Regions from separate parts of the Ottowia beijingensis genome, predicted to be linked through region 2. Evidence: predicted binding sites of a transcription regulator. Region 2 holds the regulator's gene; each other region holds the start of a gene.
The links. The regulator FNR, encoded in region 2, switches genes on or off when oxygen is low (the NO sensors DNR and NnrR bind a similar motif). The targets are predictions, from matches to a motif close to TTGATNNNNATCAA.

Region 1 (7,782 bases), on a different contig from region 2:
AGTCGCCAGGATCACCAGCTGCCAGCCCCAGAATGTGAACGCCGCGAGCTTGTCGGAGAACAAGCGCACCTGGCAGGTGCGCTGCACCACGTAATAGGCCGTTGCAAACAGGCCGCAGCCACCGAACGCAAAGATCACCGCATTGGTGTGCAGCGGCCGCAATCGACCGTAGCTGAGCCATGAAATGCCCGGGTTCAACTGCGGCCAGGTCAGCTGCGCGGCGATGATCACGCCCACCAGCATGCCGACCACGCCCCAGACCACCGTCATCACGGCGAACTGCCTGACCACCTTGTCGTTGTAGACCGTGGCTTGCGTATTGGCGAATGTCATTTCCACCTCTTCCTGAAAAAACTTTTTGGAGTATCCCGATTCAGATTATCGGGCTTGATTGATGTGTGTCAATCGTGCTCGAAAATCCGCTCGCCTTCGCGGTCAACGTCGTCGAACTGGCCACGGTAGATGGCCCACCAGAGCGCGCCGAGAATGAAGAACACCAGCACGACCGACAGCGGGATGAGCAAGTAAAGAATGTCCATCAGTGCACCTTTTCGTGCGGCCGCTCATCGTAGGACAGACGCAGCGCGTTGATCACCACCAGCAGCGAACTGGCTGCCATGCCCAGCCCGGCCAGCCAGGCCGACACCCAACCCATCATCGCCAGCGGCACGCCGATGGCGTTGTAGGCCGCCGCCCAGCCGAGATTCTGCCTGACGATGCGCATGGTGCGGCGGGCCTTGGCACGGCATGCGGGAATCAGCGACAGGCGATCCCCCAGCACCACGAAGTCGGCCTGCGCCCGCGCCAGCGGCACCGAACGGCCGAACGCGAACGACACGTTGGCGCCGGCCAGCACCGGCCCATCGTTCAGGCCATCGCCCACCATGGCAACGGTCGCACCCTCGGCCTGGGCCTGCTGCATCAGGGCCAGCTTGTCGTCCGGCAGGCAGCCACCGCGCGCATCGTCGATGCCCACGAGCGCGCCAAGGCGCGCCGCCGCGTCGTGCCGGTCACCCGACAGCAGGCGCACCTTCACGCCATCATCCTTCAGCGCCGCCACCGAAGCCTGCGCATCGTCGCGCGCATCCTCGCGGAAGTGAAAGCTGGCCAGCCAACCTTGCCCATCACTCAGATGGCTGCTCGGCCCGGAGCCGTTGGTGACCGGCACACCGAAGAATGCGGCCGACCCCAGGCGCACTTCATGGCCGTTCGCCAGCCGTGCCTTGACGCCCTGCCCGGCCACTTCCTCCAGCGCCGCCAGCACAGGCGTTTCTCCGCTGGAGCCCGACCCCTCGGCCCGTGCCGCATCGACCAGCGCACGCGACACCGGATGCAGGCTGTCACGCGCCAGCGCCGCGGCCAGGGCCAGCGCCTGGGCCCGGCTCACGCCGTCGCGCAAGCGCAGGTCCTCCAGCACGAAGGCATCGCGCGTCAGCGTGCCGGTCTTGTCGAACACCACCATGTCGACCTGCGCCAAGGCCTCCAGCGCCTGCAGCCGCCGAACCAGCACACCCCTCCTGGCCAGCGCGCCCGCGCTGGCCAGCATGGCCGCGGGCGTGGCCAGCGACAGCGCGCAGGGGCAGGTGACCACCAGGATCGCCACGGCGATCATCAGCGCATGGCCGGGATCGGTGGGCCACCACCAGATGCAGGCCAGTCCCGCCGCCAGCAGCACGAAGATCAGGAAAGGCTTGGCCAGGCGGTCGGCCAGCAACGCGATCTGCGGCTTGCTGGTGGAAGCCTGCTCCATCAGCGCCACGATCTGCGCGTAGCGTGTGTCGCCGCCGATCTGCTCCACCCGCATGTCCACCGGCGCCGTCAGGTTGTGGCTACCGGCGATCACGCGCTGGCCCTGGCCGCGCGCCAGCGGCGTCGATTCGCCGGTGAGCAGCGACTCGTCGGCCGAAGTCTCGCCGCGCAGCACCAGCCCATCCGCCGGAAACACCTCGCCCGGCAACACGCGCAGCACGTCGCCCACACGCACGCGCCGCACCGACACCCGCTCCCAGCCGCCGGCACCGCTCTGGCGCTGCACGCTGTCGGGCAGACGGTGCATCAGCGCCTCCAGCGCACCGGCCGTGCGGTCGCGCAGGCGCAGTTCCAGCCAGCGCCCGGTGAGCAGGAAGAACACGAACATGGTGAGCGAATCGAAATACACCTGGTGCCCGAACACGCCCTGCGGTTCGAAGGTGCCCAGCGAACTGACCACGAAGGTGATCAGCATGCCCAGCGCCACCGGCAGATCCATGCTGACGCGGCGCAGCTTCAGGTCGAGCCACGCGTTGCGAAAGAACGGCTGGCACGAGAACAGCACCACCGGAATCGACAGCACCCATTGCGCCCAGCGCAGCAGGCGCACGGTGTCGGCCTCCATCTCGCCCGCGCTGGTGAAGTACTCCGGCGTGGCGTACATCATCACCTGCATCATGCACACGCCCGCCACGCCCAGGCGCCACATCATCTTGCGCGTCTCGGCCTGGCGGCGTTCCGCCGCGAACGCGTCGCTGGCCGGCAATGGCCGGTAGCCGGTGCGCAGCACCGCCTGCATCCAGTCGGAAGGCTTGGTGGCCGACTCGTCCCACACCACGCGGCCGCGGTGTGCAGCGGCGCTGATATCCGCCTCGCGCACTCCGGGGGTGGCGCGCAGGGCCTGCTCGATGGTCACGGCACAGGCGGCGCAGTGCATGCCCTCGAACACGACGTTCGACTCCCACACACCCTGTTCGGCGTCGCCGGCGCTTGCACCCACGGGACGGCTGAACTCCAGCCACTCGTCGCGCTCGTCGAGCAGTTGCCAGGCAGCGTCGCCGCGGGTCGGCTCAGCGCGTTCCGGAAACGCTGCCTCGCCTGCCACGGCGGCCGAAGAAATCGCGCTTGCACCTTGGATCACGGCGTGGACTGTACACCCTTTGGTTGACACGGGCTTGACTTCAGTCAATAGCCGCCGAGCGCTGCACGGATAATGTATCGTCGCGCTTGGAGTGAATTGCCCAGCATCAATGCCGGTGCCGCGCCCGAGTCACCACATTTTCAGGAGAACCAATCATGTACAGCCGCATCCTCGTCGCCACCGACGGCTCCAAACTGTCCAAGAAGGCCGTCGACAGCGCCATCAACCTGGCTGCCCTGTGCGGCGCGGAACTGATCGCGCTCAAGGTCGTGCCGCGCTACCCGCAAAGCTACTTCGAGGGCTCGATCCCGCTGTCGACGGAGGACGTTTCGCGCGTCGAACAGCAGTGGGCCGCCGACGGCCAGGAGATCGTCGATGCCGTCAAGAAGGCCGGCGAGGCCAAGGGCGTGAAGGTCAAGCCCGTGCTGGCCAAATCGGACGTGGTGTCCGACGCGCTGATTGCCGCCGCGAAGAAGCACAAGGCCGACATCATCGTCATGGCCTCGCATGGCCGCAAGGGCGTCAAGCGCCTGCTGCTGGGCAGCGAGACACAGCAGGTGCTGACGCACTCCGAAATCCCGGTGCTGGTGCTGCGTTGATGCACCCAGGCTGTAGCACGCTTCTGTTTCGATAGCTGCCTGCGCAATAACGACAAGGGCTTCAGGTCGATTTGACCTGAAGCCCTTGTTGTTTAGTGAGGGGCCGCGGTTCGATCAGCGCGGCACGGCCGTCCCGATGGGGTCTTCGTCGGTGCTTTCCGGCGGCTGCACCGGCGTGCCGGTGATGGCGGGGCGCACGCTGGCCGGCGCTGGCACATAACCCGCCAGACCTTCGCGCAGGCCCATTTCGAGGCGGTCGACGCGCGCATGCAGATCGCGGTTGTGGCTTTCCACCGCCTGCACCAGGCGACCGACTTCCAGGTCCACCGGACGATCACGCAGCCCCATCTCGGCACGGTCCACGCGGGCCAGCGTTTCGCGCGTGTGGTTGTCGATGACTTCGGACAAGCGCGCCACCTCCTTATCCAGGTGCGCGCGCAGGTCGGTGAAGCGCGAAGCCTCGGCCTTGTCGGCCAGTTCGCGCTGGGCCGTCAGTTCCTTGGCGTGGCGGCGCGTTTCCATCAGCACCGTGCCCTGCGTGTAGGCGATCAGGCCCACGAACACCACCGACAGCAGCGCCATCAGGCCCAGCAGCACCAAGCCGAGCGGCGCGCGGATCTCGGTGAAGATCAGGTTGAGGTCGGTCGGCATGGTCATCGCCGTCCAGTTGACGCCGATGAACGCCACGATGGCGGCGCCGATGATCAGCAAAAGCAGTGCTCGCAGCGACATGCAGTTTCCTTCGCGTAGTGTGTGTTCTTCTGGCCTGCTACAAGGCGGCCGTTCGGCAACGAGTTTACCCGCGCCCCCGCGCACCCCCTGTCAGCCAACGCCGTCAGTCACGACCGGTCGAACAGCGCCTTGTACTGGTCGCGCAGCAGGTTCTTCTGCACCTTCCCCATGGTGTTGCGCGGCAGTTCGCTGGCGATGAAGCAGCGCTTGGGAATCTTGAAGTTGGCCAGTTTCGCTTTCAGCGCACCAACCAGCCCATCGGCATCCAGCCTGGCGCCCGGCTTGGCGATGACCACCGCCACACCCACCTCGCCAAAATCCGGATGCGGCACACCGACGATGGCGCTCTCGGCCACGCCCGGCATGTCGTTCAGGTAACCCTCGATCTCGGCCGGATACACGTTGTAGCCGCCGCTGATGATCAGGTCCTTGCTGCGGCCGACGATGGTGACGTAGCCGCGCGCGTCCTGCAGGCCCACGTCGCCGGTCTTGAACCAGCCGTCGGCGGTGAACTCCTCGGCTGTCTTCTCGGGCATGCGCCAGTAGCCCGAAAACACGTTCTCGCCCATCACCTGGATGTTGCCGATCTCGCCCTCGGCCACGGGCTGGCCGGCGTCGTCGCGCACGCGCACGCCGACACCCGGCAGCGGAAAACCCACCGTGCCGCCGCGCCGCTCGCTCTGGTTCTGATAGCGACCGTCGGCGCTGTACGGGTTGCTGGTGAGCATGATGGTCTCGCTCATGCCGTAGCGCTCGAGGATGGTGTGGCCGGTGCGCTCGCGCCATTCGTTGAAGGTCTCGAGCAGCAGTGGCGCCGAGCCGCTGATGAACAGCCGCATGTGCGCCGCCTGCTGCTTCGTCAACGCAGGCTCGGCCAGCATGCGCACGTACAGCGTGGGCACGCCCATGAACACGGTGGCGCGCGGCAGATCGGCGATGACTTTCTTCGGATCGAACTTGCCGTGCCACAGCATCTTGCTGCCGTTGAGCAGCGCGCCATGAATGGCGACAAAAAGGCCGTGCACGTGGAAGATGGGCAGCGCGTGGATCAGCACGTCGCCTCGGCCTTCAGACCCTCCGGTGGCCACCCAGCCCCAGTAGTCCTTCAGCATCACCGCGTTGCTCAGCAGGTTGCCGTGCGACAGCATCGCGCCCTTGCTGCGGCCCGTGGTGCCGCTGGTGTACAGGATCGCGGCCAGGTCGTCGGCCCGTTTCTGCACCGGCGTCTGGCGGTCGCTGCAGTGCGCGGCGCGGGCCAAGAGGCTGCCGCTGCGGTCGTCGTCCAGCGTGAACACGTGGCGCGTGCCGGCCTGGAAGGCGATCTGGCTGACCCATGCGAAGTTCTTGCCCGTGCACACCACCACCGCCGGTTCGGCGTTGCCGATGAAGTACTCGATCTCGGCGCTCTGGTAGGCGGTGTTGAGCGGCAGGAACACGAAGCCCGCGCGCAGCGTGGCCAGGTACAGCACCATGGCCTCGACCGACTTCTCGACCTGCACGGCCACGCGCGGCGGCACGCCATCTTGCGACTTCGGAATGTCGAGCGACTGCAGCAGGTTGGCCACCATGGCAGTGGCGCGGTCGAGATCGCGCCAGGAGTAGGCCAGGCCGTTGTCGGTCTCGACGGCGATGCTGTCCAGGTCGGCGGGAAAGGCGGCGCGCAGGGCGGAAAAAAGGTTCTGGTTGGGCATGGCGGATGGGACGGGAATCGAAGTCAGAAACGTGCCGGGCGCTTGCTCAGAAAGGCTTCGATGCCTTCACGGTGCTCGGCGCTGTCGGCGTAGTCATAGGCGCTTTTTACTATATTATCAATAGCTGCTTGCGCAGTATCCACGGGCGCTGAGGCCTGATTCAATGCCCGAAACGTCTGCTTGTTCAGGCGCGCTGCCTGGGGCGCCAGCGTGGCGATGCGGCGCGCGCGCTCCAGCGCATGGGCCTGCAGATGCTCTGGCGATTCGACGCGGTGCAGAAAGCCGCGCGCCTTCATCTCGGGCGCGCCCAGCACGGCGGCCTCCAGCAGCAGCTCGCGCGCCGTGGCCTCGCCGGCCACGCGCGCCACCAGCTGCGCCTCGCGCGGCGCCATCGGAAAGCCGAGCTTGGCAATGGGCGCGCCGAACTTGGCGTCGTCGGCGGCAACGCGGATGTCGCAGGCGCTGGCGATCTCCACCCCCGCGCCCATGCAGTTGCCCTCGATGGCGGCGACGATGGGCACGTCGCAATCCAGCACGGACTGCAGGCCGCCCCACACCGCGTCCTCGTGGAAGGCGCGCAGTTGCGCGACGTCGAAGCGGAAGTCGGGGTACTCGGCAATGTCGCCACCGGCGCAGAAGTGCGCGCCCGCGCCTCGCAGCAGCACGCAGCGCCAGTGGGTGGCGGCCTGGATGCGGGTGAACACGTCCTTCAGCTCGCGCCACATGGCGCGCGACATGGCATTGAACTTGGTGCGATGGGACAGCGTGACGACGGCGATGCGCCCGTCGCCGTCGCTGTCCAGCGCTACGTGGCCTGCCAAGCGCTACTCCAGCTTGGCGCCCGAGGCTTTCACCACCTCGGCCCACTTGCGGATTTCGCCGTGGATCAGCTGCGCGAACTGCGGGCCGGCCACGTTGGGGAAGGCCGCGCCCTGCTTGTCCCACACGGCCTTGGCCTCGTCGGCCTGCACGCTCTTGCGGATCGCCTCGATGGCCGCCGCCTGGGCATCCGCCGGCATTCCCTTGGGCGCCCAGATGCCGTACCAGGTGCTCACCTTGTAGTCGGGCAGGCCCACCTCGGCGGCGCTGGGCGCGTCGGGGATGGCCGGGTTGCGCTTGTCGCCCGCCACCATCAGCGCCTTGATGCGGCCACCGGCGATGTGCCCGGCCGACGAACCCAGGCCGTCGAAGGCCATGTCCACCGTGCCGGCGATCAGGTCCTGCAGCGCCGGGCCGGCGCCGCGGTACGGAATGTGGGTGATGAAGGTCCTGGTCTGGATCTTGAACAGCTCGCCCGCCAGGTGGTGCACCGAGCCGGCGCCGGCCGAGGCGTAGTTCATCTTGCCCGGGTTCCTGCGCAGGTGCTCGATCAGCTCCTTCGCCGTGGCCTGCGGCACGCGCTTGGGGTTCACCACCAGCACCTGCGGCACGCTGGCCACCTGGATCAGCGGCACGAAGTCCTTCTCGATGTCGTAATCCAGCCGGGGGTACATGCTGGGCGCCACCATGTGGTGCGCGCCGCCCATGAACAGGTGATAGCCATCGCCCGGCAGCTTGGCCGCCACCGAGGCGCCCAGCGTGCCGCCGGCGCCGCCGCGGTTGTCGATCACCAGCGTCTGGCCGGTCAGCTTGCTGAACTGCGCCGCCAGCGGGCGCGCGAAGGCGTCGGTGCCGCCACCGGCCGGAAACGGCACGATCATATTGACCGGCTTGCCGGGCCAGCCGGCTTGCGCCCGCACGGCCAGCGGCAGCGCGCAGGCGGATGCGGCCATCATGATCTGGCGGCGGCGGATGGAAAAGCGCATGGTTTCAGTCTCCTGTCGTGGTTGTATTCAAGGGGCAACCATCAATCTTGCAGGCTTTGCACGGC
Region 2 (7,782 bases):
GGGACGACGCCAGTGGCCGGTGCAAGCCCGGCCACGGCGCCACTTGCATGGCCTGCTCCGCGGCCATTTGATTTCTTGGGGTTCTGGGCGTCGCCGTCTTTTTGATCAGCCACCGTGTGTTGTTGAGCGCTGCTTTCTTTTTTGCCTGTCGCTCGCTTTTCTCCTCCTTCCCCGCTCTCCATGCCCATCGAACCTATTCTTGTCGTCCAGCTCGCCGTGCTCGGCCTTGTCACTGGCTTTCTGGCCGGGCTGCTGGGCATCGGGGGCGGGATGATCATGGTGCCGTTCATCTCGGCCATTCTCAGCGGGCGCGGTGTGGAGCCGGGGCTGGCGGTGAAGATGGCGATTGCGACGTCGATGGCGACGATCATCTTCACCTCGGTCAGCAGCGTGCGCGCGCACCACCAGAAGGGGGCGGTGCGCTGGGACATCGTCAAGCGCCTGGCGCCGGGCATCGTGCTGGGGGCCATGGTGGCCAGCCTGGGCGTGTTCGCGCTGCTCAAGGGCGCGGCGCTGTATTTCGTGTTCGCGGCCTTCGTGGCGTTCTCGGGCTCGCAGATGTTCCTCGACAAGAAGCCGGCGCCCACGCGCCAGTTGCCGGGCACACCAGGGCTGCTGGGCGCGGGCGGGGTGATCGGTTTTCTGTCCGGCCTGGTGGGTGCGGGCGGCGGCTTCGTCAGCGTGCCGTTCATGACCTCGTGCAACGTGGCCATTCACAACGCGGTGGCCACCAGCGCGGCGCTGGGCTTCCCGATTGCGCTGGCCAACGTGGTGGGCTACGTCATCGCCGGGCAGCGGCTGGAGGGGCTGCCGCCCTACGCCTTCGGCTACCTGTGGCTGCCGGCGCTGGTGGTCATCGCCAGCTGCAGCGTGCTGATGGCGCCGCTGGGCGCCAAGGCGGCGCATGCGCTGCCGGTGAAGAAGCTCAAGCGCGTGTTCGCGCTGGTGCTGTTCGTGCTGGCGGGCTACATGCTGATGAAGGGGCTGGGTGCCACGGCGGGCTGATGCAGCGGCGTGCGGCCGTTGCAGGGTGCCATGATTTTGATAGCTGGTTGCGCCCGTCAATAAACGATTTCAGTCACAAATATGCCTGAAATCGCCGATTAGCGAGCGCGAGCAGCTATCATTTTCTTCGTTCTGCATCAAGGCACGACGCACCACGGCGCCTGGTCGTGCACCAGGCCCATGTACAGGCCCCAGGCCGAGACGGCCATCAGCGCCAGGCCGGCGATGCGCATGCTCCAGGCGCCGCGCCCGTTGCTGCCCAGCCGCAGCAGCAGCCACGGCCCGGCCCACAGCGACACGCCCGAGCCGATGGCGAACACCGCCATCACCGCCGCGCCACCGGCCACGCTGCCGGCCAGTGCCGCCACCATCAGCGCCGAATACAGCAGCCCGCAGGGCAGCAGCGCCCAGGCCACGCCCAGGCCCAGCGGCGCGGCCAGGCCCATCGACTGCGTGGCCGAACGCACCTTGGTCCAGATGCGGCGCGCGCCCGTTTCCAGCCACACGGGCTGCTGCGCCAGCACCACCAGTGCCAGGCCCATCAGCACGGCGGCCACGTGCACCATGGTCCACACCGGGCGCAGCGCGGCCGATTGCACGGTGAGCCAGCCCAGCCCCTGCATGGTGGCCGCTGCCAGCCCGCCCAGGGCGCCGTAGCCGATCACGCGGCCCAGCTGGAACGTGCCGATGGCCCGCGTGCTGTGCGGCGCCGCCGCCTGCCCGATGCCGGCGCAGGCCGCGCCGCACATGGCAATGCAGTGCGGGCCACCGGCCAGCCCCATCAGCAGCGCGGTGACCAGAAGAGAAGTTTGCATGGCCCAAGTCTAAGGGCGCCGGCCACCGCAGGGCGTTGCGCAAAGTCATGCGCAGACGCCTTCACGGGCCGGGCGGGGACGATCAGAGGATCTTGGAGAAGCGCGCCCGCGTGCGGTCGGCCTGCAGGTACTTGTCGAACACCATGGCCACGCCGCGCACGAAGAACCAGCCCATGGGCGTGACCTTGATGCCGGTGTCGCTCAACTCCACCAGGCCCTGGTCCTGCATGCCGCGCAGGGTTTCCAGCTCGCTGGCGAAGTAGCTCCTGAAGTCGATCAGGTGCGCCAGCTCGGCCGATTCGAACATCACCTCGCCCTGGCACATCAGCGCCATGATCACGCAGCGCCGCAGCAAATCGTCGCGCGACACGGCCAGCCCGCGCGCCACGGGCAGATGGCCGTGGTCCAGCAGGTCCTGGTATTCCTCCAGCGACTTGGCGTTCTGGCTGTAGGTGGCGCCCACCTTGCCAATGGCCGACACGCCCAGGCCGATCAGGTCGCAATCGGGCTGCGTGCTGTAGCCCTGGAAGTTGCGGTGCAGCCGGCCCTGGCGCTTGGCCACGGCCAGGGCGTCGTTGGGCAGCGCGAAGTGGTCCATGCCGATGTAGTCGTAGCCCGCGGCCTCGAACGCCGCCAGCGAGCGCGCCAGCATCGCCACCTTGTTGGGTGCACCCGGCAGGTCGATGGCGATGATGCGCCGCTGCGGCTTGAAGCGCTCGGGCAGGTGCGCGTAGGCGTACAGCGCGATGCGGTCGGGCCGCAGCTCGGCCACCTGGGCCAGCGTGCGGTCGAAGGATTCGGGCGTCTGCTTGGGCAGGCCGTAGATCAGGTCGACGTTGATCGACTCGAAGCCGATCTCGCGCGCCGCGGCGACCAGGGCAAACACCTGCTCGGCCGGCTGGATGCGGTGCACCGCCTTCTGCACGATGGGGTCGAAATCCTGCACGCCGAACGACAGGCGGTTGAAGCCGAGCTGTGCCAGGTGGCGCAGCCGCTCGGGCGTGACGGTGCGCGGGTCGACCTCGATCGAATACTCGCCGCCCGGCACCAGGCTGAAGTTGCGGCGCAGCATGGCCATCAGCTCGCTGAGTTCGTCGTCGCTGAAGAAGGTGGGCGTGCCGCCGCCCAGGTGCAGCTGGCTGACGGCCTGGCCGGCGCCGATGCGCGCCACGTGCAGGTCCACCTCGCGGCTCAGGTAGCGCAGGTAGGGCGCGCTGCGGTCGTGGTGCTTGGTGATGATCTTGTTGCAGGCGCAGTAGTAGCACAGCGATTCGCAGAACGGAATGTGCACGTACAGCGACAGCGGCAGCGCCATGGCGGCCGGGCCGGCGCGGCGCTGCTCCAGCGCCTGGATGTAATCGGCCTCGCCGAACGCCTCGACGAAGCGGTCCGCCGTCGGGTACGAGGTGTAGCGCGGCCCGGGCACGTCGAATTTGGTGAGCAGTTCGGTGGTGATGGCTTGCATCGGACTTCCTTTGACTAGCAAAGCCAACTGTCGCCGGGAGCGCGACCCGTTTCCTTGACGACGATCAATTTAACCGAGCTGAATCGTCGGGATTTGTGCTGGATCAAGGCCGCGGCCGCCTGGCGCCACCCTCGCCTAAAATGCCTGTGCCGTTGCCATCCGTCACCCCCGATTCCTTCGCCTTACATGACACCCCAGACCATCCGCGTAGCCTGTTCCAACTGCAATCTGCGCGAGCTGTGCATGCCGATGGGCCTGTCGGAGTCGGACATCGGGCGTCTGGACGACCTGGTGGCCACGCGCCGCAAGATCAAGCGCGGCGCGGCGCTGTTCTCCAACGGCGACCGCTTCAACGCGCTGTACGCCATCCGCACCGGCTTCTTCAAGACCTGTGTGGCCACGGCCGACGGGCGCGACCAGGTGACGGGCTTTCAGATGGCGGGCGAGATCATCGGCCTGGACGGCATCGTGGCCGACCGCCACAGCTGCGACGCCGTGGCGCTGGAAGACGCCGAGGTGTGCGTGATGCCCTACGACCGCATCGAGGAGCTGTCGCGCGAAGTGCCGGCGCTGCAAAGCCACGTGCACAAGATCATGAGCCGCGAGATCGTGCGCGAGCACGGCGTGATGCTGCTGCTGGGCAGCATGCGCGCCGAGGAGCGCCTGGCCGCCTTTCTGCTGAACCTGGTGCAGCGGCTGCATGCGCGCGGCTTCTCGCAGAGCGAGCTGGTGCTGCGCATGACGCGCGAGGAAATCGGCAGCTACCTGGGCCTGAAGCTGGAGACGGTGAGCCGCACCTTCTCGAAGTTCGCCGAGGAAGGCATCGTCGAGGTCAAGCAGCGCCACGTGCGCATCCTGGACACCGAGGCACTGCGCGCCATCGTCAACGCGCCGGCCTGCGCCTGAGGGGTTGTTGCCCTGAAGCTGGCAGCGCCCGGTCGCTTTCATATTGATAGCTGCTTGCGCCTGCTATACCTTGATTTCAGAATGATTTCATACTGAAATCTTTGTATATCAAGAGCAAGCAGCTATCAAAACTATTGCAAGGTGTTCTTGAAGCCGGCCGGAATCGGCAGCGGCATGACGGCGATGCCTTCGTCCAGGAGTTCCTCGGTCTGCGCCGGCGTGGCCTGGCCGCGGATGCCGCGCTCTTTCGATTCGCCGTAGTGCATCTTGCGCGCCTCTTCGGCAAAGCGCTCGCCCACGTCCTCGGTGCTGGCCATCACGCGCCGCACCATGTGCATCCAGGCGGCCTGCAGTGCGGCCGGCGGCATGGCGGCCACGGGGGCGGCATCGCTGGCGCTGCGCCCTGCTCCGGCGTGCGCCTCGGCTGCAGCGGGCGCGCTGCCGGCGCCGCTCAGGTTCAGGCGCGGCGCGCTGGGCAGCTTGGCCACCGCCCGGTCGCCACACAGCGGGCATTCGACCAACTGGCGCGCCAGCTGGCTCTGAAAATCGTCCTCGGACGAGAACCAACCCTCGAACGCATGGCCCTGGGTGCATTGCAGATCGAGCACCTTCATCGGTCCACCCTCACACGGCGCCCGCGGCCTGCCAATCCAACGGCCAGGCCCCGCTCTGCACATTCTGCAGCCACAGCGCGCCGATCAGCGTCTTGGCGTCGGTGATCTGCCCGGCGCGGCACCAGTCGTACAACTGCGTGGCCGAGGCGGTGAACACGTCCAGGAACTCGCCCTCGTCCAGGCGCCGTTCGCCCGGCTGCAGCCCGCGGGCGAACCAGATCTCGATGAACTCGGTGGAATACGACACCACCGGGTGCAGCACGCCGGCACGCGCCCATTCGCGGGCGGTGTAGCCGGTTTCCTCGCGCAGCTCGCGCTGGGCACAGGCCAAGGTGTCTTCGCCAGGGTCGAGCTTGCCGGCCGGGAACTCGATGATCTCCTGCTGCACCGGGTAGCGGTACTGGCGCTCCAGCACCAGCTGCATGGCGCCATCGGCCGCTTCCAGCAAGGGCACGATCATCACCGCGCCGGGGTGCACCACGTATTCGCGCTGCGTGAGCTGGCCATTGGGCAGGCGCACCTGGTCGCGGAAGGCGTGCAGGAAGCCGCCCTTGAACAGCTCCTGGCTGTCCACCCGCTGTTCCGCCAGCTTGCTCATGTCAGGCGCGGCGCCGCGCCAGATAGCGGTAAACGAATCCGGGGAACGCCAGGGTCAGGAACAGCGAGGCCGTGACGGCATAGAACTCCCAACCCTGCGGGTAGTTCTGCCCCATCGACTTTTCGAGCGCCATGCCGACGCCGCCGACGATGAAGTACCACACCACCAGCTCGGCCAGCCGCCACGCCAGCGACTTGACCGGCGTGCGCAGCGGCACCACGGTCATCAGGCGCTGGTTGATGAACGGCAGGTTGGCGGCAATGGCAGCCAGCCCGATCAGCAGCCAGATGGACAGGTTCTGCGACATGCCGTCAGGTCGCCAGCATCTGCACGATGGCCTTGGCGCACAGCGCCATCAGCGCACCCGGCAGAATGCCCAACACCAGCAGCAGCGCGCCGTTGAGCGACAGCACGGCCCGCATGTCGAGCGGCGCCTGGATCGGTGCGTCGATGGCTGCGTCGTCGAAGTACATGACCTTGATGACGCGCAGGTAATAGAAGGCACCGATCAGCGACATGATCACCGCGAACACCGCCAGCGCGATGTACGCTGCCAGCCCGGTGCTGACCAGCGCCTGCAGCACCGACAGCTTGGCCTGGAAGCCCACCAGCGGCGGCAGGCCCGCCAGCGAGAACAGGCAGATGGCCATGATGCCGGCATACAGCGGGCTGCGCTGGTTCAGGCCGGCAAAGTCGGCGATCTCCTCGCTCTCGAAGCCTTCGCGCGACAGCAGCAGGATGACGCCGAAGCTCACCAGCGTGGTCAACACGTAGGTGACGATGTAGAACATGGCCGAGCTGTAGGCGTTGGCCGCCGCCAGCGCATTGCCGTTGACCACGCCCGCCATCAGGCCCAGCAGCACGAAGCCCATCTGCGAGATGGTGGAATAGGCCAGCATGCGCTTGAGGTTGGTCTGCGCGATGGCGGCCAGGTTGCCGATCAACAGCGAGGCGATCGCCAGCAGGCCCAGCATCTGCTGCCAGTCGAACGCCAGCGGCAGCAACCCCTCGACCAGCAGGCGGATGGCCATGGCGAAGGCCGCCAGCTTGGGCGCGGCCCCGATCATCAGCGTGGAGGCCGTGGGCGCGCCCTGGTAGACGTCCGGGATCCACATGTGGAACGGCACGGCACCGAACTTGAACGCCAGGCCTGCGACGATGAACACCAGCCCGAACACCAGCACCTGCTGCTTGATCTGGCCCGACGCCACGGCCTTGAAGACGCCGGCGATGTCGAGCGTGCCGGTGGCGCCGTACAGCATCGACAGGCCGTAGAGCAGGAAACCCGACGCCATGGCGCCCAGCACGAAGTATTTCATCGCCGCCTCGACCGCGGTGCCGTGGTCGCGGCGCAGCGCCACCAGGGCATAGCCGGACAGCGTCAGGCACTCGAGCCCGAGGTAGATCAGGATGAAGTTGTTGGCCGAGATCAGCACGAAGCCGCCCAGCAACGACAGCAGGCTGAGCACATACCATTCGCCACCGCGCAGCATGCCGCGCTCGACCACGTAGGTGCGGCCGTAGACAAAGGTCACCAGCACCGCCAAGGCGGCAAAGCACTTCAGCCAATTGGCCATGGGGTCGCTGACCACCATGCCCTCGAAGCCGTAGATGGTCTGCCCGCCGATGGCATACGTGGCGGTCAGGCCAGCCACGGCCAGCAAGGTGAGCACCGACAGGATGTAGGCGCCCATGCGGCGCTGGCTCTTGTCGAGCAGGTCGGTCAGCGCGATCACGCACGCCATCACCAGGAGCACGATCTCCGGATAAATGGCGATCCAACTGAATCTGTCAATCATCTGCACGTCCTCAATTCAGCTTGGATACCGCCACTTGCTTGAGCAGGTTGGCCACCGACGCATCCATCACGTCGGTCATCGGTTTGGGATACAGGCCCATCCACAGCACGGCGACGGCCAGCACCGCCAGCATCAGGAATTCACGGCCATTGATGTCCTTGAGCTGGCGCACGTCGTCGTTGGCGACCGGACCCAGATAGACGCGCTTGAACATCCACAGCGTGTAGGCGGCGCCGGTGATCAACGCCGTGGCTGCCAGCAGGCCGAGCCAGAAATTGGCCTTCACCGACGCCAGGATCACCATCCATTCGCCCACGAAGCCGGCCGTGCCCGGCATGCCGCAGTTGGCAAAGGCGAACAGCAGCGCGAACGTGGTGAAACGCGGCATGGTGTTGATCACGCCGCCGTAGCTGGCGATCTCGCGCGAATGCACGCGGTCGTACAGCACGCCGATGCACAGGAACATGGCACCCGAGACGAAGCCGTGCGCGATCATCTGGACCAGGCCACCGGTGATGCCCAGGTCGTTGAAGACGAAGAAGCCCAGCGTGACGAAACCCATGTGCGCCACCGACGAATA
Region 3 (7,782 bases), on a different contig from region 2:
TGGTGATGCGCTCGGCCAGGCGCTTCCATTCGGCCAGGGGGATGGCGGTTTCGGCCGCGTCGGTCCACTTCTGGTTGAGGAAGGGCGACCAGTCGACCGCGTACTTGCTCTTGAAGTTGGTCAGCACCGGATCCACGGTGTGCTTGCCGGCGTCCATGGCGGCGCGGTAGGTGGCCACCATCTCGTCCGGGCCTTCGGGCGTGAGCACGCCCTGGGTCACCAGCTTGTCGGCATACAGCTTGCGGGTGCCGGGGTGCTTGCCGATCTTGGCGTACATCAGCGGCTGCGTCAGCATCGGCGTGTCCTGCTCGTTGTGGCCGAGCTTGCGGAAGCACACGATGTCGACCACCACGTCCTGGTTGAAGTCCTGGCGGTACTGCAGCGCCAGTTGCGTGGCCAGCACCACCGCCTCGGGATCGTCGCCGTTCACGTGCAGTACCGGCGCCTCGATCATCTTGACGACGTCGGTGCAGTACAGCGTCGAGCGCGTGTCGCGCGGGTCGCTGGTGGTGAAACCGATCTGGTTGTTGATGACGATGTGCACCGTGCCGCCGGTGTAGTAGCCGCGCGTCTGCGCCAGCGCCAGCGTCTCCATCACCACGCCCTGGCCGGCAAAGGCGGCGTCACCGTGCACCAGCACCGGCAGCACGCTGTCGCCCTCGGCGTCGCCGCGGCGGTCCTGGCGGGCGCGCACGCTGCCCTCGACCACCGGGTTGACGATCTCGAGGTGCGAGGGGTTGAAGGCCAGCGACAGGTGCACCGGGCCACCGGGCGTGCTGACGTCGGAGCTGAAGCCCTGGTGGTACTTCACGTCACCGGCGGGCAGGTCTTCGGGCGCCGTGTGGTCGAACTCGGCGAACAGCATCGCCGGCATCTTGCCCAGCGTGTTGACCAGCACGTTCAGGCGCCCGCGGTGCGCCATGCCGATCACGATTTCCTGCACGCCCTGCTTGCCGGCCTGGTTGACCAGCTCGTCCATGGCGACGATGAAGCTTTCGCCGCCTTCCAGCGAGAAGCGCTTCTGGCCGACGTACTTGGTGTGCAGGAAGCGCTCCAGACCCTCGGCGGCGGTCAGGCGCTCCAGCACGTGGATCTTCTGCTCGGCGCCCAGCTGCGGGTTGGTGCGCGCGCTCTCCAGCTTCTGCTGCCACCAGCGCTTCTGGCCCTGGTCGGTGATGTACATGAACTCGGCGCCGATGGTGCCGCAGTAGGTTTCGCGCAGCGCGTTCAGCAGATCGCGCAGCGACATGGTGTCCTTGCCGAAGAAGGTGTTGCTGGTGTTGAACACCGTCTCCATGTCGGCATCGGTGAAGCCGTAGAAGGACGGCTCCAGCTCGGGGATGGGCGGGCGCTCGGCGCGCTTGAGCGGGTCCAGATCGGCCCAGCGGGCGCCGACGTTGCGGTAGGCGGCGATCAGCTGCTGGACGGCGGTGCGCTTGCGGCCAAGTTCGGAATCGGCGCCGGACGCCTGCACCACCTGCGTGCCGCCGGCCTTGGCGCGCTCGGCAAAGGCGTTGATGACGGGCAGGTGCGGCACGTCCTTGGCGTTGCTGCCATCGACGGCGGGCACGTGCTGCAGGGCATCGAAATACTCGCGCCACGAATCGGGCACGCTGCCGGGATTGGCGAGGTAGTTTTCGTACATCTCCTCGACATACGGCGCGTTGCCGCCGAAGAGATAGGTGTTGCCCTGGTAGGTTTGATAGACGGATTTCGTCTCGCTCATTGCTTCGCTGACCTTTCACCCCCCTTAAGGAGGCTCAAGCTGGTGGAAAAACCTTCCGCGTCACGGCTGAACCGGTTGGCGGACGCGACTGGCTGGGAAGGGCCGGGATACTTCGCAAAAATCGATTGTGCCACCGAAGCCTGACGCTGGCGTGACCGGGGCCGCCGCCGCGGCGCAAGACCACGCCCGCGTCAGGGTGAAGCGGTCAGGCCTTGCCGCCGACCATGTCCTTGATCTGCTGCAGCGCGGTCGGGTCTTCCATGGTGGTCAGGTCGCCGGGGTCGCGCCCCTCGCACACGGCCTGCACGGCGCGGCGCAGCAGTTTGCCGGATCGGGTCTTGGGCAAGGTGTGCACGAAGCGCACGCGCGCCGGTCGCGCCACGGCGCCCAGCGAGCCATCGACGAGCTTCATCACCTCGCCCTCCAGCTTGAGCAGCGCGGCCTCGTCGCCCAGGATGCTGGCATCCTTCAGCACGGCAAAGGCCATCGCCACCTGCCCCTTCAGCTGGTCGGCAACGCCCACCACCGCCACCTCGGCAATGTTGGGATGGCTGGCCACGGCCTCCTCGATCTCGCGCGTGCCCAGGCGGTGGCCGGCCACGTTGATCACGTCGTCGGTGCGGCCGAGGATGAAGTAGTAACCATCCTCGTCGCGGATGCCCCAGTCGAAGGTGCTGTAGACCAGCTTGTTGGGCACGCTGGACCAGTAGGTGTTGAGAAAGCGCGCGTCGTCGCGCCACACGGTCTGCATGCAGCCGGGCGGCAGCGGGCCTTCGATGGCGACCACACCCTTCTGGTTGGCGCCGGTCAGCTCGGCGCCGGTCTGGTCGTCGAGCAGCTTGACGTTGTAGCCGTACACCGCCTTGCCGGGCGAGCCGAACTTGGTCGGCGTGGGCTCGACGCCGTTGCACACCGTCAGGATCGGCCAGCCGGTCTCGGTCTGCCAGTAGTTGTCGATGATGGGCTTGTTCAGCGCGCCGCTGATCCACTGCGCGGTCGGCTCGTCCAGCGGCTCGCCGGCCAGGAACAGGGTGCGCAGGCTGGACAGGTCGTACTTGCTGAGCAGCGCCGGATCCTGCTTCTTGAGCACGCGCACCGCCGTCGGCGCGCTGAACATCACGGTGACCTTGTACTTCTCGACCAGCTGCCACCAGATGCCGCCATCGGGCCGCGTGGGCAGGCCCTCGTACATGATGGTGGCCATGCCGCCGATCAGCGGGCCGTAGATGATGTAGCTGTGGCCCACCACCCAGCCGATGTCGCTGGTGGAGAAATAGGTTTCGCCCGGCCGGCCGTCGTAGATGTGCTTCATCGACGCGGCCAGCGCCACGGCGTAGCCGCCGGTGTCGCGCTGCACGCCCTTGGGCTTGCCGGTGGTGCCGCTGGTGTACAGCGTGTAGCTGGGGTGCGTGGCGTCGACCCACTCGCAGGGCACCTGCGTATTCAGGTGCTTGTCGCGCTCGGCTGCCCACAGGCGGTCGCGCCCGGCTTCCAGGGTCATGGGCACCAAGCCGCGATCGACCAGCAGCACCGCACCCGGCTTGTGCTTCGACAGGCGGATGGCCTCGTCCAGCAGCGGCTTGTAGGGCACGGCCTTGCCGCCGCGCGAACCGGCGTCGGCGCTGACGATGACCTTGGGCTCGGCGTCCTCGATGCGGGTGGCGAGCGAGCCCGACGCGAAGCCGCCGAACACCACCGAATGCAGCGCCCCGATGCGCACGCAGGCCAGCATGGCAAAGGCGGCCTCGGCGATCATGGGCATGTAGATCAGCACCCGGTCGCCCTTGCCCACACCGAGGTCCTTCAGCACCGCCGCCATGCGCTGCACCTCGGCGTGCAGTTCGCGGAAGGTGTAGACCTTTTCCTGGTCGGTCTCGGTGGAGACGAAGATCAGCGCCGGTTGTTCGGCGCGGTCCTTCAGGTGCCGATCGACCGCGTTGTGGCACAGGTTGGTGGTGCCGCCCACGAACCATTTGGCGAACGGCGGCTTGCTGTAGTCGCAGATGGTCTGCGGCGGGGTCTGCCAGTCGATCAGCCGGGCCTGTTCGGCCCAGAAAGCGTCGCGGTCGTCGATGGAACGACGGTAAAAGTCGGCGTAGCTGCTCATGCTTGTCTCCTCGGTCCTTCTTGTCTGCAAGCCGACACGGAACGCCCGCTTGCCACCGATTTCTGAATTCTTAATTATCGGCGCACTGCACTTGCGGAAAGCTGACTTCGCCCTTGACCGCGCGCCTTGACAGGAAATGGGCCCCGGCACGCTGCGGCCGGGGGGCGCAACTGGTCAGCGCGCGCTGCGGTTCAGGCGGCGGGCATTGGCCACCGCACGGCGGCGCACCGGCGTGATGCCGCGGTGCGTCACGTCCAGCATCGAGGCCAGCACGCGCTGCTGCGCGCTGGTCGACAGGTGCTGGAGCGTGGGCGGGTTCATCCAGCCGCCCAGCGCCACCTTCCACCAGGTCTGCATCCACCACAGCGCGAACTGCTGCTGCGCGGCGAAGGTCTGCCGCGACATGGCCATCCACGACTCGTGAAAGGCAGCCACCTTCTCGGCCCCCATCAGGTAGAACTCCTGCTGGTCGCGGCCGTTGGGCACCACGCCCGCGGTCATCATGCGGCCCACGCGGTGCGCGACGACCTGCGGCACGGCCGCCACCATCTGCGCGGTATCACGACTCAGGCGCCGTTGCTTGGCTGTCACCATGGTTTGAACTCCAGTCAACCGACACCCACTGCGGCGACATCGCCCAGCCTTCACAGTGAAAGCTGCTTGCGCAGAAAACAAAGAGTCTGGAGGCGAAAAAGCGCTCCAGACTCTTTCATGGCGTCAGGCGCCTAGTGTATCCATCACCAGTAGCCCAGCACACGCCACCAGGTGGTGCCCACCACCAGCCAGATGACGATGAGCACCACGCTCATCACGGCACCGGTCTTCCACCATTCGCCCAGCGTGGCGTAGCCCGAGCCGAAGATGACCGGCGAGGTGCCCGTGGCGTAGTGCGTCAGCGTCATCATGATGTTCGAGGCCGCCGCCATCATGAGCGCGAACGGGAAGGCCGGCGCACCCAGCGCCAGGCCGGCGCCGTAGAACGCGGCGAACATGGCCGTGATGTGCGCCGTGGTGCTGGCGAAAGCGTAGTGCGCGTACAGGTAGGCCAGCATCAGCAGCGCACTCGCCTGCATCCAGCCCAGGCCCAGGCTGCCGATGCCGGTCTCGATGCTCTTGGCGAACCAGGTGATCAGGCCCAGCTTGTTGAGGAAGGTGGCCATCATCACCAGCGCGCCGAACCAGACGATGGTGTCCCAGGCGCTCTTTTCCTTGATCACGTCGTCCCAGGTCAGCACGCCGGTGATCAGGCACAGCGCCAGGCCGATGAAGGCGGTGGTGGTGGCGTCCACCGCCCAGCCGGCGCCCAGCAGCATGGCCGGGATGCCGGCCCACAGCACCAGCAGGATGGCGAACACGCCCAGCATGATCATCTCGCCGCGCGTGATGGGCCCCAGCTGCTGCAGCCGCTCGCGCGCGAACTGCGCGGCGTTGGGCGTGCTCTTGATCTCGGGCGGATACAGCATGTAGACGATCAGCGGCATCACCGCCAGCGCCACCAGCCCCGGCAGCAGCATGGCCAGCGCCCAGGTGCCCCAGCTGAGCTGGATCTGCGCGCCGGTCACGTCGGCGATCAGCTTCACCACCAGCGGGTTGGGCGCCGTGGCGGTGATGAACATGGCTGAGGTGATCGGGTTGGCGTGGTAGTTGGTCAGCGCCAGGTAGCGGCCGATGCGGCCCTGCGTGCCCTTCTCGGGGTCCGAGTCGTAGCTGCCCGCGATGGCGCGCATGATGGGGTGGATGATGCCGCCGCCGCGCGCCGTGTTGCTGGGCGTGACAGGCGCCAGGATCAACTCCGACAGCGCCAGCGAATAGGCGATGCCGATGGTCTTCTTGCCCCACACGGCGATGAACAGGTAGCCGATGCGCGCGCCCAGGCCCGTCTTGATGATGCCGCGCGAGATCATGATCGACACGCCGATCAGCCAGATGAGCGAGTTCGAGAAGCTGCTCAGTGCATCGGCAATGGCGCCCGACGGCTTGTCGTTGGTGACGCCGGTGACGGCCACCAGCGCCACGGCGATCATCGACAGCGCGCCAATGGGCATGGCCTTGCCGATGATGGCGGCGATGGTGCCCACGAACAGCGCCAGCAGGTGCCAGGCATTGGGCGTCACGCCCTCGGGCACGGGGATGACGAACCAGATCAGCAGCGCGATCGCAACGGCGATGGCGGCGGGTAGCGGCTTGAAGCCCATGCACTCTCCTTTCGTTGAACCTTCAGGCATGTGACGCGCACCGCATGACACTTGCATGACAGCGCGCACGGTTCATCGTGGCACGCCGCCACAGCGGCAGGATTGACGCGCATCAAGACTCGCATGGGCGCGCGGGCCGGCGCGGCCAGGCCGCAACAACCGCTGCATTGCAGCCGACGGGCGCTGGCATGGTGGGCACATGCCGCTGTGCAAAAGCGCTGGCAACTACATTATTGATAGCTTCCAGCGCTTGATACAAGGGCGCTGCAGGCCTTTTTTATCTGAAATCGGGGCATTACAGACTGTTGCAGCGCAGCGGGGAATAGCCGCTAGCCTGAACGCGTTGTCCTTGCAAGAAGTCGAACCTGTGGCGCTGGCCAAAGGTTCGGCCTCTGGACTGCGGCGCGGCATGGCGTGGCCTGCGGCGGTCCGGCATGTCGCCAAGGAATCCCCCAGACGAACACGCTTTCATGGAGAGATGAAGATGAAGATGAACCTGAAACCACTGCATCGCCAGCTCACACTGGCCGCCATCGCTGCCCTGGCCCTCGGCGCCGGCGTGGCCCACGCCGACGAGGTGGTGTGCAACGGCCGCATCGACGCCGTGTCGATCGACGGCGACGTGAAGGTGCCCAGCAACGTGGCCTGCACACTGGCCGGCACGCGGGTGGACGGCAACGTGAAGGTCGAGTCCGGCGCCTCGCTGGCCACGCAGAACGCGCGCATCGGCGGCAACGTGCAGGCCGAGAACCACCGCCAGGTCAACCTGGCCGGCGGCGCGGTGGGCGGCAGCGTGCAGCTCAAGCAGGGCGGCGGCGCCAACATCGCCAGCGTGTCCGTCAAGGGCGACATCCAGCTGTTCGAGAACCGCGGCGCGCAGACGGTGCGCAACAACCGGGTCGACGGCAACCTGCAGTGCAAGTCGAACAGCCCCGCGCCCACCGGCGGTGGCAACATCGTGCAGGGCAACAAGGAAGACCAGTGCGCGCGACTGTAATGCGCCACGCCAAGCTTTCAGTTTGATAGCTTCCGGCGCCCTCCCCATGGGCGCTGAAGGCCGATAACACCATCAAAACACGGACCGGGCGGGCAACGCCCTGGTCCGCGTGGCCGTTGTGGCGGCGGGGTCGGGCTGCAGATCAAAGCGCAGGAAAACTATGGTTTCGATAGCTGCTGGCGCACAATGGACGGGCGCTGCAGCCTTGTTTTTCCTGAAACGCCATGACCGACATCGACGCCTTCTTCGCCCGCTACGAACAGGGCGCCAACAGTTTCGACCCCGATCTGGTGGCCGCGCAGTTCACCGACCCCTTCATGGGCGGCGACCCGAACGGCGTGATGAGCGCGCGCAACGACGAAGCCTTCCGCCAGAGCATCCCGCAGCGCCAGGCCTTCATGCAGGGCATCGGCTTTCGCTTCGCCAGGGTGCTGCATGTCGCCGCCACGCCGCTGGACGCGCACTACACCATGGCCAAGGTGCACTGGCACCTGCGCTTCGAGAAAACGTCGGGTGCGCCGCAGGACTTCCGCTTCCACATCACCTACTTCCTGTTCGACCCCGACAGTGGCACCGGGCCGAAGGTGGCGTTCTACATCTCGCACGAGGACGAGCAGCAAGTGATGCGCGAGGCGGGGTTGTTGCCCGACGCGCCCACGGACGGCCACCCGGTCGCCGTAGCCTGAATGAAAAAATACTCCCAGTACATCTATCTGCTACCGCCCATCCAGTAGGCGCAAAACAAACATACTCCCCA
Region 4 (7,782 bases), on a different contig from region 2:
GGTCTTGTGGCCCTTCAGGGCCAGGCCGGTGGAGAAGGCGGCGCTGGTGGTCGTCTTGCCGACGCCCCCCTTGCCGGAGGTCACCACAACGATTTTGGTCATGTCAATTGCTCCCATCGCGCGCAACAGCGCACGAAGAACGTGGATGGGCTAGGTCAAAAATTCCGATGGCCGCGGAGCAGGCCGAGCCAGGCAACGCCGTGCCCGGACCTGCGCCGGGCACTGGCGTTGTCCCCCCTCGCGCAGCAGAGGGGGGAAGGCGCGTGAGCGACTCAGGGGCGTGCTTCATTCGATCGGTTCGAAAATGAGTTTGTCGCCGGCCTCGCTGGAGGCCAGTCGCACACTGGCAGCGCGGCCCCACACGGTGTCGGGCAGGGGGTCGTCGCCGGTGCGGTAGACGCCGGCGATGGACACCAGGTCAGGCCGCATGTCGCGCGCGAAGATGCGCGCCTCGGCCCACCCGCGTGCGCCGGCAATGGCGCGGCCGCGCAGCGGCGCGTAGACGTGGATGTGGCCGTCGGCAATCACCTCGGCACCCGGGTTGACCATGGCCAGCAGCACCAGGTCGCGCCCGCGCGCATACACCTGCTGGCCCGAGCGCAGCGGCCGGTCGATCACCAGCGCGCCGGGCGGCGGTGGCTCCGGCGCGGTGGCGGCGCTGTCGGCGGTGGGCAGCGTGGCGTCTGCAGCGGGCGGGGTGGGTCCCCGTGCCTCGGGCGCCAGCAGCAGGCCCAGCGCCTGCGCATCGGCCTGCTGCTGCGCGCTGCCGCCGCGCACCGCCAGCAGGCGCAGGCGGCGTTCGTGCAGCAACTCGCCCACGCGCTGGAAGTCGATGCTGGCCTCGGCCTGCTCGGCCGGCAGCAGGGCCAGGTCGAGCACCACGCCGTCGTCCTCGAAGAAGTCGGGCATGTCGCCGTACTGCGCCTGCAGTTCGTCGGCCAGCACGTCCAGTTCGCTTGATTTCAGGCGCAGCGCCAGCAGCGGCAGGTTGGCGCTCTTGATGTCGAAGGTGGAAGGGCTGCGGCCGGCAAGGGCAACGGACATGGTCGCAGAAAGCGTCGGTGAAGGCGGTCCGCGGCGCGGACGTCAAAGCCGAGCGATCTTACCAGCCGCACTGCACTGCAAACGCCGGCAAACGTACGGCGGTGTAACAGGGTGCCCGGGTGTGTTCAGCGCTCCGCTGTCTTGTCTCTTAGGTCTTTTATATAAGCGTAGTAGTCGTAGTAGGTGCCCTGCACTTTTGTGGACAAAGCCGCCAAAGCCTGCAGCGGCAAGGGTTTGCCGGCGGTCGCGGTCTGTGGGCAAGACGGGCGGGATGGAGGGGTCGGGCAGGGACAACTTGGCGGCCGCCGCGGGTTCTGTGGATAAGGCGCCGGTTGTGCCAGCACTGTCCACAGGCTTGTCCGCAGGGGCGACTCAGGCCGCCCCCGGCCTTATTTGTCGATGATCCACTGGATGATGCCCTTGGCGATGAAGCCCACCATGCCGAAAGCCAGCGCCAGGAACAGCACGAAGGTGCCGAACTTGCCGGCCTTGGCCTCCCAGGCCAGCTGCGCGACGATGAAGATCATGTAGAGCATGAAGGCGCCGACCCCGATGGTGAGGCCGAACCAGGCGATCTGCTCTTCGTTGAAGCCGAACATGTCAGTACCCGACAGCGCCGCGTTGCACGGGCGGCGCAGACAAAACAAGAGAGGGCGGGACGACGCTCATTTCATCCCTTCCGGTGGCAGGCGCTCGGGCAGGCTGGCGGCGTCCACCAGCGCCCGGTAGGCGTGCCAGCTGGCATGGCCGAGCCAGGGCAGGATGACAATCAGACCCAGCAGCCCGGTGGCCATGCCCAGCAGCGTCAGCCCCATGATGAGCGCGGCCCACAATGCCAGGGCACCGGGGTTGGTCATCACCGTCTGCCAGCTGGTCAAAACGGCCTGCAGCACATCGACCCGGCGGTCCAGCAGCAGCGGCATGCTGACCACGCTGGAGGCGAACAGCGGCGCCGCCATCAGCGCGCCCATGGTCAGCCACAGCTCGAACAGGTGGCCGCCGGGCGCCAGCACCACGTGGCGCACGAAGTCCATCGGCGTGTGCACCGGCTGCGGCGCCATCAGGGTGATGAGCGCGGCCGAGGTCAGCACCCAGCCGGTGCCCGCCAGCGACAGCAGCAGGCCGAAGCGCACCAGGCTCCAGTAGCCGCCGTGCACGGCGTAGCGCGAGTATTGCCAGCGCGTCCAGGTCTTCCGGATGGTGCGCCAGCCGGCGGGCTCGCCGCGCTCCAGCGCGCGGCTCAGCGCGTACAGGCTGGTGGCCAGCACCGGCGCCACCACCAGAAAGCCCGAAAACGCGCCGGCCAATAGCCAGAAACGATCACCCGCCAGCCACAGCAGCAGCAGACCGAACACTGCCATGGCCACGCCGTGCACCAGGCTGCAGGTGCCGCAGCGCCACAGGTCGCGCCAGCCCTGGCCGAGCCAGCCAAGCGGCGCCGTCAGCTCGACCTGGCGCACGGCCGGCAGTTTCAGGGTGCCGCGCGGCGGACGGGGCGGCAGCGGAGGAGGGGGAGGAGCGGTGTAGGGCACGGTGCGCAGCTTAAGGCCGTTCCGGCGCCGGCGCCAGAGTGCCGATGCGGTCGATTTCTATCAAAAGTATAGCTGTGTGCGTCGCTTGGGTGCCTTGTGAGGTCTTGTGCGGTGGGTGGCTTCAGGACACGGACAGACGCTGAGATCACTACACTATCAGGAGCTTCTAGCGCTTGTCTGATAAGCGTTTGAGTCCGATTGGGCATGTAAAAACCGCCCGAAGGCGGTTGGTTGGATGAAGGTTGATGGCTCAGCGGCCCAGCGCGTTCATGGTCTCGCTGTCCAGGCGGCCGGTGGCCATCAGTCCCTCGTCGCGCTGGAACTGGCGCAGCGCGTTGGCCGTGCGCGGGCCGGAGATGCCATCGACCGTACCGGGGTCGTAGCCCTTGTCCAGCAGGCGCTGCTGGGCCTGGCGCACCGTCAGGCGCACCGGGCCCTGCTCGGCGGCCGGCGCGGTGACCGCGGGTGCGGGGGCAGGCTCGGCCGGCGCCGTCACCGGCGCTGGTGCGGGTTGGGGTGTGGCGGTGGTGGTCGGCTCGGAGGCGCAGGCGGCCAGCAGGGCCAGCGGCGCGCCCAGGGCGATCAGGCGGGTCAGCGATGCAGTCATGTGGTGTTCCTTCCGTGCGTTGGTATGACGGGCAGACTGGCGGTGCCAGCCCGTAGCCCGTACGCATACGGTAACACCCCCGGGTTTCAGCGGAGAGAAACCGGTGCCCAGGCCGACCTGGTGGCAGGAAAAAAAATGGCCGGCGGGCACCTTGAGGCACCTGCCGGCCGAGGCGGCACCGCGTTTTGGGTGCCGCTTATTCAAGGGTCAGCGGGTCAACGCCAGCCCATGCCACCGCGCGGGCCATGGCCAGGCCCGCCACGCTTGCCGCCCTTGTCACCGCGCATGGCGCGGTCGTCGTAGATCTTCTGCTGCTCGGGTGTGAGCTGGGCGTAGAAGGTCTTGACGGCATCGCCGCGCTGCTTCATTTGCGCGTGGCGCTCGTCGGCCCGTTGCTGCATGCGGTCGATGCGCTGCGGCGTGCTGAGTTGGGCGAACTCGGCGCGGTCCATGCGCTGACCAGGGCCGCGCATATTGGCCGGTGGCTGCATGGCGCCGGTGTAGGCGGTCCAGGCGGCTTCCTGCGCCGGGGTGATCTTCAGCTGCGCCTTCAGATCGGCCATGCGCTGGGCGCGGCGCTCTGCCATGCGTTGCTGGCGCTGCTCCATGCGCTTCTGGAACTCGGCCGGGTCCATGCGGCCGCGCTGCTGCACGGCGGTGGTTTCACCCGCGGCGGGCGTTGCGGGGGCGGGGGTTTGAGCGACGGCGAAGGCGCCGGTGGCGGCCAGCACGGCGGCGATGAAGAGGCGTTTCGGGGTCTGAGCCATGGTGTGCTTCCTTTCAGGATCGGGACTCGGGATCAATGCGTGGCTGGCGGTGGGCTGAAAGGCCTGGCGCCGGCTTGAAAGGAAGTTTGCGCGCCGCGTGTATCGCGCCCATCAGCGGCGCATGTCGGTTTGTAAAGATGGGTGAAATTTCTGCCGCTGGCGGCGCCTCAGTGGCCTGCCAGGTTGTCGAGGATCGGGCACTCCGGTCGGTCGTCGCCGTGGCAGTGATGCAATAGATTTTGTAGCGTCTTGCGCATGTCCTGCATGGCCTGGATGCGTTTTTGCAGCTCATCCGCATGGCGCGTGGCGATGCGTTTGACGTCGGCGCTGGCGCGCTGGCGGTCGTGCCACAGGCTCACCAGTTCGGCGATCTCGGCCATCGAGAAGCCCAGATCGCGCGCCCGCTTGATGAAGCGCAGGGTGTGCACGTCAGCCGGCGTGTACTGGCGGTAGCCGGCGTCGGTGCGGGCCACGGCGCCCAGCAGGCCGAGCGCCTCGTAGTGGCGCACCATCTTGGCCGACACGCCCGAGGCACGGGCCGCCTCGCCGATGGCGACCGGGCTGGTGGCGGTGCTCATTCGTCGACGCTGTAGCCTTCTTCCCTGATGGCGGCGGCGATGGTCTCGCGCGGCTGGGTCGACTGCACCTCGACCAGATTGTTGGCACGGTCGATCTTGACCTCGGCCCCGCCGTCGATCTGCTTGATGGCGCGGGTGACGGCCGCCTCGCAGTGGCCGCAGGTCATGCCGGTGACGGTGAATTGCTGGGACATGGTTCGGGTCTCCTTGAAGAATGGATGGGTGACAAAAGCATAGCCTGAGGCTTGCCACCGTGGGAAGGTCAAGGGGCTTGCGGTAGCGTAGGCGGTGGCCGCGCGCGGGTTGTTCGGGTGGAAGGGACGGGGCTGGTATCCAAGTCCTAGATCAAGTAGCTAATGGGAGTATCGATTGCCAGCGCTGGATGGATAAGCGCTGGTGGTTATATGGATTGGGAGTATGTTCATGCTTCAACCCCAAAGCCGGGTCAGATGCCCACCGAAGATGCCAACATGAATGCCCGCCCTTCCCTGTTCCAAACAGCTTCGCCATGACCCCGACCGTCGCCCCGATCTCCACCAGCATCCCGCATTGCACGCTGCGCCCCTGGCGCGAGGGTGACCAGGACGCGCTGGTGCGCCATGCCAACCACCGCGCGGTGTGGCGCAACCTGACGGGCATGTTTCCGCACCCGTACACGCGCGCCGATGCCGACAGCTGGATCGTGACGGCGCAAGCCGATGCACGCAGCCTGCACCTGGCGATTGCGCTGGATGACGAGGTGATCGGCGGCATCGGCGCCATCGCGGGCAGCGGCATCGCGGTGGCGACGGCCGATTTCGGCTACTGGCTGGGCGAGGCGTTGTGGGGCCGCGGGCTGGCGAGCGCGGCGGTGCTGGCGTTCAAGGCGCATCTGCTGCGCTCGGGCCGCTTCGCGCGGCTGCAGGCGGGCGTGTTCGCGTGGAACCCGGCGTCGATGCGCGTGCTGGAGAAGGCCGGCTTCGTGCGCGAGGGCGTGCTGCGCCACAGCGTGACCAAGGACGGCGCGCTGATCGACAGCGTGATGTACGCCTGCACCGCGGCCTGAAGGCGGCGCCCGCCGGGGGCAAAAGACCGCCCGCTTGACCTTGACATGGGGTGAAGCCTCACACTGGGCGCATGAACGATATCGCCACCACCGCCACGCTGGACCTCGGCGTGGGCGGCATGACCTGCGCCAGCTGCGTGTCGCGCGTCGAGCGCGCCTTGAAGAAGGTGCCCGGCGTGCAGGACGCGGCCGTGAACCTGGCCACCGAATCGGCCCGCGTGACCTATGCCGGCGGCGATGACATGGCCGCCGTGCTGCGCCGCGCCGTGCGCGACGCCGGCTACGAGCCGCGCGCGGCCGATGCCGCCATCGACGCCGCCGATGCCGGGCCGTGGGCCGGCTTCTGGCCGGTGGGCGTGGGCCTGCTGCTGTGCGCGCCGCTGGTGCTGCCGATGCTGGGCATGCCCTTCGGCTGGCACTGGATGCCGCCGCCGTGGGTGCAGTTCGTGCTGGCCACGCCGGTGCAGTTCTGGCTGGGGGCGCGTTTCTACAAGTCGGCCTGGGGCGCGATCAAGGCGAAGAGCGGCAACATGGAACTGCTGGTGTCGATCGGCACCACGGCGGCGTGGCTGCTGTCGGTGTGGCTGTGGCTGGGCAAGCCGCACGCCGATGGGCACGTGCCGCACCTGTACTTCGAGAGTGCCGCGGTCGTCGTCACCCTGGTGCGGCTGGGCAAGTGGCTGGAAGAGCGCGCCAAGCGCCAGACCACCGCCGCCATCCGCGCGCTGCATGCGCTGCGGCCCGAGGTGGCGCACCTGATCGACTGGGACGGCAGCGAGAAGGACATCCCGGTGGATGAGCTGCGCACGGGCGACCGGCTGGCCGTGCGCCCCGGCGAGCGCGTGCCGGCCGATGGCACGGTGACGGAAGGTGCCACGCAGGTGGATGAATCGATGCTGACGGGCGAGCCCTTGCCCGTGAGCAAGGCCGTGGGCGACGCGCTGACCGGCGGCTCGATCAACGGCGACGGCCGCGTGCTGCTGCAGGTGACGGCGGCCGGCAGCGAGAGCGTGCTGGCGCACATCATCCGCCTGGTGCAGGACGCGCAGGCGGTGAAGGCGCCGGTGCAGCGGCTGGTGGACAAGGTGGCGGCGGTGTTCGTGCCGGTGGTGATCGTGATCGCGCTGGGCACCTTTCTGGGCTGGTGGCTGTGGGGCGGCACGGGGCTGGAGACGGCCATCATCCGCGCCGTGGCCGTGCTGGTCATCGCCTGCCCGTGCGCGCTGGGGCTGGCCACGCCCACGGCCATCATGGCGGGCACGGGGGTGGCGGCGAAGTTCGGCATCCTGATCAAGGACGCCGAGGCGCTGGAGGTGGCGCACCGCGTGGACACGGTGGCCTTCGACAAGACCGGCACGCTGACGCAGGGCCAGCCGCGCCTGCTGGCGCTGCTGCCGGCGCCGGGTGTGGACGAGGCGGCGGCGCTGCAGACGGCGGCCAGCCTGCAGTCGGGCAGCGAACACCCGCTGGCGCGCGCCGTGCTGGCGGCGGCGCGCGATGGCGGCGTGGCCTTCGATGCGCCGCAGGACGTGCGCGCCGTGCCGGGCCGCGGCACCGAAGGCACGGTGGCCGGCCACGGCGTGCTGATCGGCAGCCAGCGCTGGATGCGGGAGCTGGCCGTGGATTTGAAGCCTTTTGAGGCTACAGCGCAGGCGCAGCAAGCGCAGGACGCTACTATTTCAATAGTTGCCGTGCGCACGGGCGAGGGCGCAGCACCACGTGCCGTGGCGCTGCTGGCCTTCGGTGACGAGCCGAAAGCCGGTGCGCGCGCGGCCATCGACACGCTGCACGCGCGCGGCATCCGCGCCGTGATGATCAGCGGCGACAACCGCGCCGCCGCCGAGGCCATGGCGCGCCGGCTGGGCCTGAAGCCCGAGGACGGTGAGGTGCTGGCCGAGGTGCTGCCGGGCGACAAGGCGGATGCCGTGCAGGCGTTGAAGCGCGGCACCCTCCCCCGCTGGGGGAGGGCTGGGGTGGGGGCTGGCCACGCTGGCGATGACGCTGCGGTGGATCAAATGGCGCAGCCCCCATCCCCACCTTCCCCCAGCGGGGGAAGGGGTGAACAGCCGAATCTTCACCCCGGTACGCTCCCTCTTCCCGGTGGGGGAGAGGGCTGGGGTGAGGGTGGGGAGCCTTCGCACGGCACGGTTGCCGATCAGGCGCCGCGGCCCTCGCCCCCAGCCTCTCCCGCCCGCGGGAGAGGGCGCAA

Region 1: ACFSCU_RS09510 (universal stress protein) is a predicted target of FNR. The motif match lies at 2,925-2,938, and genes of this name have one in related genera.
Region 3: ACFSCU_RS10290 (DASS family sodium-coupled anion symporter) is a predicted target of FNR. The motif match lies at 6,131-6,144, and genes of this name have one in related genera.
Region 4: ACFSCU_RS01240 (DUF2189 domain-containing protein) is a predicted target of FNR. The motif match lies at 2,627-2,640, and genes of this name have one in related genera.

The regions. Positions count from the first base shown of each region.
Region 1 covers NZ_JBHUEP010000007.1:20,410-28,191, reverse strand. Annotated here, with positions in the region: gene ccoN (cytochrome-c oxidase, cbb3-type subunit I) at 1-333, opposite strand, end outside; gene ccoS (cbb3-type cytochrome oxidase assembly protein CcoS) at 402-539, opposite strand; gene ACFSCU_RS09515 (heavy metal translocating P-type ATPase) at 539-2,890, opposite strand; gene ACFSCU_RS09510 (universal stress protein) at 3,046-3,489, shown strand; gene ACFSCU_RS09505 (LapA family protein) at 3,604-4,221, opposite strand; gene ACFSCU_RS09500 (malonate--CoA ligase) at 4,329-5,912, opposite strand; gene ACFSCU_RS09495 (enoyl-CoA hydratase/isomerase family protein) at 5,936-6,733, opposite strand; gene ACFSCU_RS09490 (Bug family tripartite tricarboxylate transporter substrate binding protein) at 6,737-7,717, opposite strand; gene ACFSCU_RS09485 (malonyl-CoA decarboxylase) at 7,759-7,782, opposite strand, start outside.
Region 2 covers NZ_JBHUEP010000012.1:135,815-143,596, forward strand. Annotated here, with positions in the region: gene ACFSCU_RS16165 (sulfite exporter TauE/SafE family protein) at 181-1,005, shown strand; gene ACFSCU_RS16170 (sulfite exporter TauE/SafE family protein) at 1,143-1,820, opposite strand; gene hemN (oxygen-independent coproporphyrinogen III oxidase) at 1,903-3,285, opposite strand; gene fnr (fumarate/nitrate reduction transcriptional regulator Fnr) at 3,472-4,191, shown strand; gene ACFSCU_RS16185 (DUF1178 family protein) at 4,323-4,805, opposite strand; gene ACFSCU_RS16190 (NUDIX domain-containing protein) at 4,816-5,403, opposite strand; gene ACFSCU_RS16195 (DUF2818 family protein) at 5,405-5,710, opposite strand; gene nuoN (NADH-quinone oxidoreductase subunit NuoN) at 5,715-7,202, opposite strand; gene ACFSCU_RS16205 (NADH-quinone oxidoreductase subunit M) at 7,213-7,782, opposite strand, start outside.
Region 3 covers NZ_JBHUEP010000007.1:181,125-188,906, reverse strand. Annotated here, with positions in the region: gene ACFSCU_RS10305 (2-oxoglutarate dehydrogenase E1 component) at 1-1,726, opposite strand, end outside; gene ACFSCU_RS10300 (propionate--CoA ligase) at 1,932-3,893, opposite strand; gene ACFSCU_RS10295 (polyhydroxyalkanoate granule-associated phasin) at 4,008-4,427, opposite strand; gene ACFSCU_RS10290 (DASS family sodium-coupled anion symporter) at 4,571-6,028, opposite strand; gene ACFSCU_RS10285 (hypothetical protein) at 6,519-7,025, shown strand; gene ACFSCU_RS10280 (hypothetical protein) at 7,250-7,711, shown strand.
Region 4 covers NZ_JBHUEP010000001.1:257,437-265,218, reverse strand. Annotated here, with positions in the region: gene minD (septum site-determining protein MinD) at 1-102, opposite strand, end outside; gene minC (septum site-determining protein MinC) at 286-1,044, opposite strand; gene ACFSCU_RS01245 (DUF2788 domain-containing protein) at 1,434-1,643, opposite strand; gene ACFSCU_RS01240 (DUF2189 domain-containing protein) at 1,710-2,576, opposite strand; gene ACFSCU_RS01235 (peptidoglycan-binding domain-containing protein) at 2,827-3,183, opposite strand; gene ACFSCU_RS01230 (Spy/CpxP family protein refolding chaperone) at 3,399-3,950, opposite strand; gene cueR (Cu(I)-responsive transcriptional regulator) at 4,118-4,528, opposite strand; gene ACFSCU_RS01220 (heavy-metal-associated domain-containing protein) at 4,525-4,722, opposite strand; gene ACFSCU_RS01215 (GNAT family N-acetyltransferase) at 5,037-5,573, shown strand; gene ACFSCU_RS01210 (heavy metal translocating P-type ATPase) at 5,645-7,782, shown strand, end outside.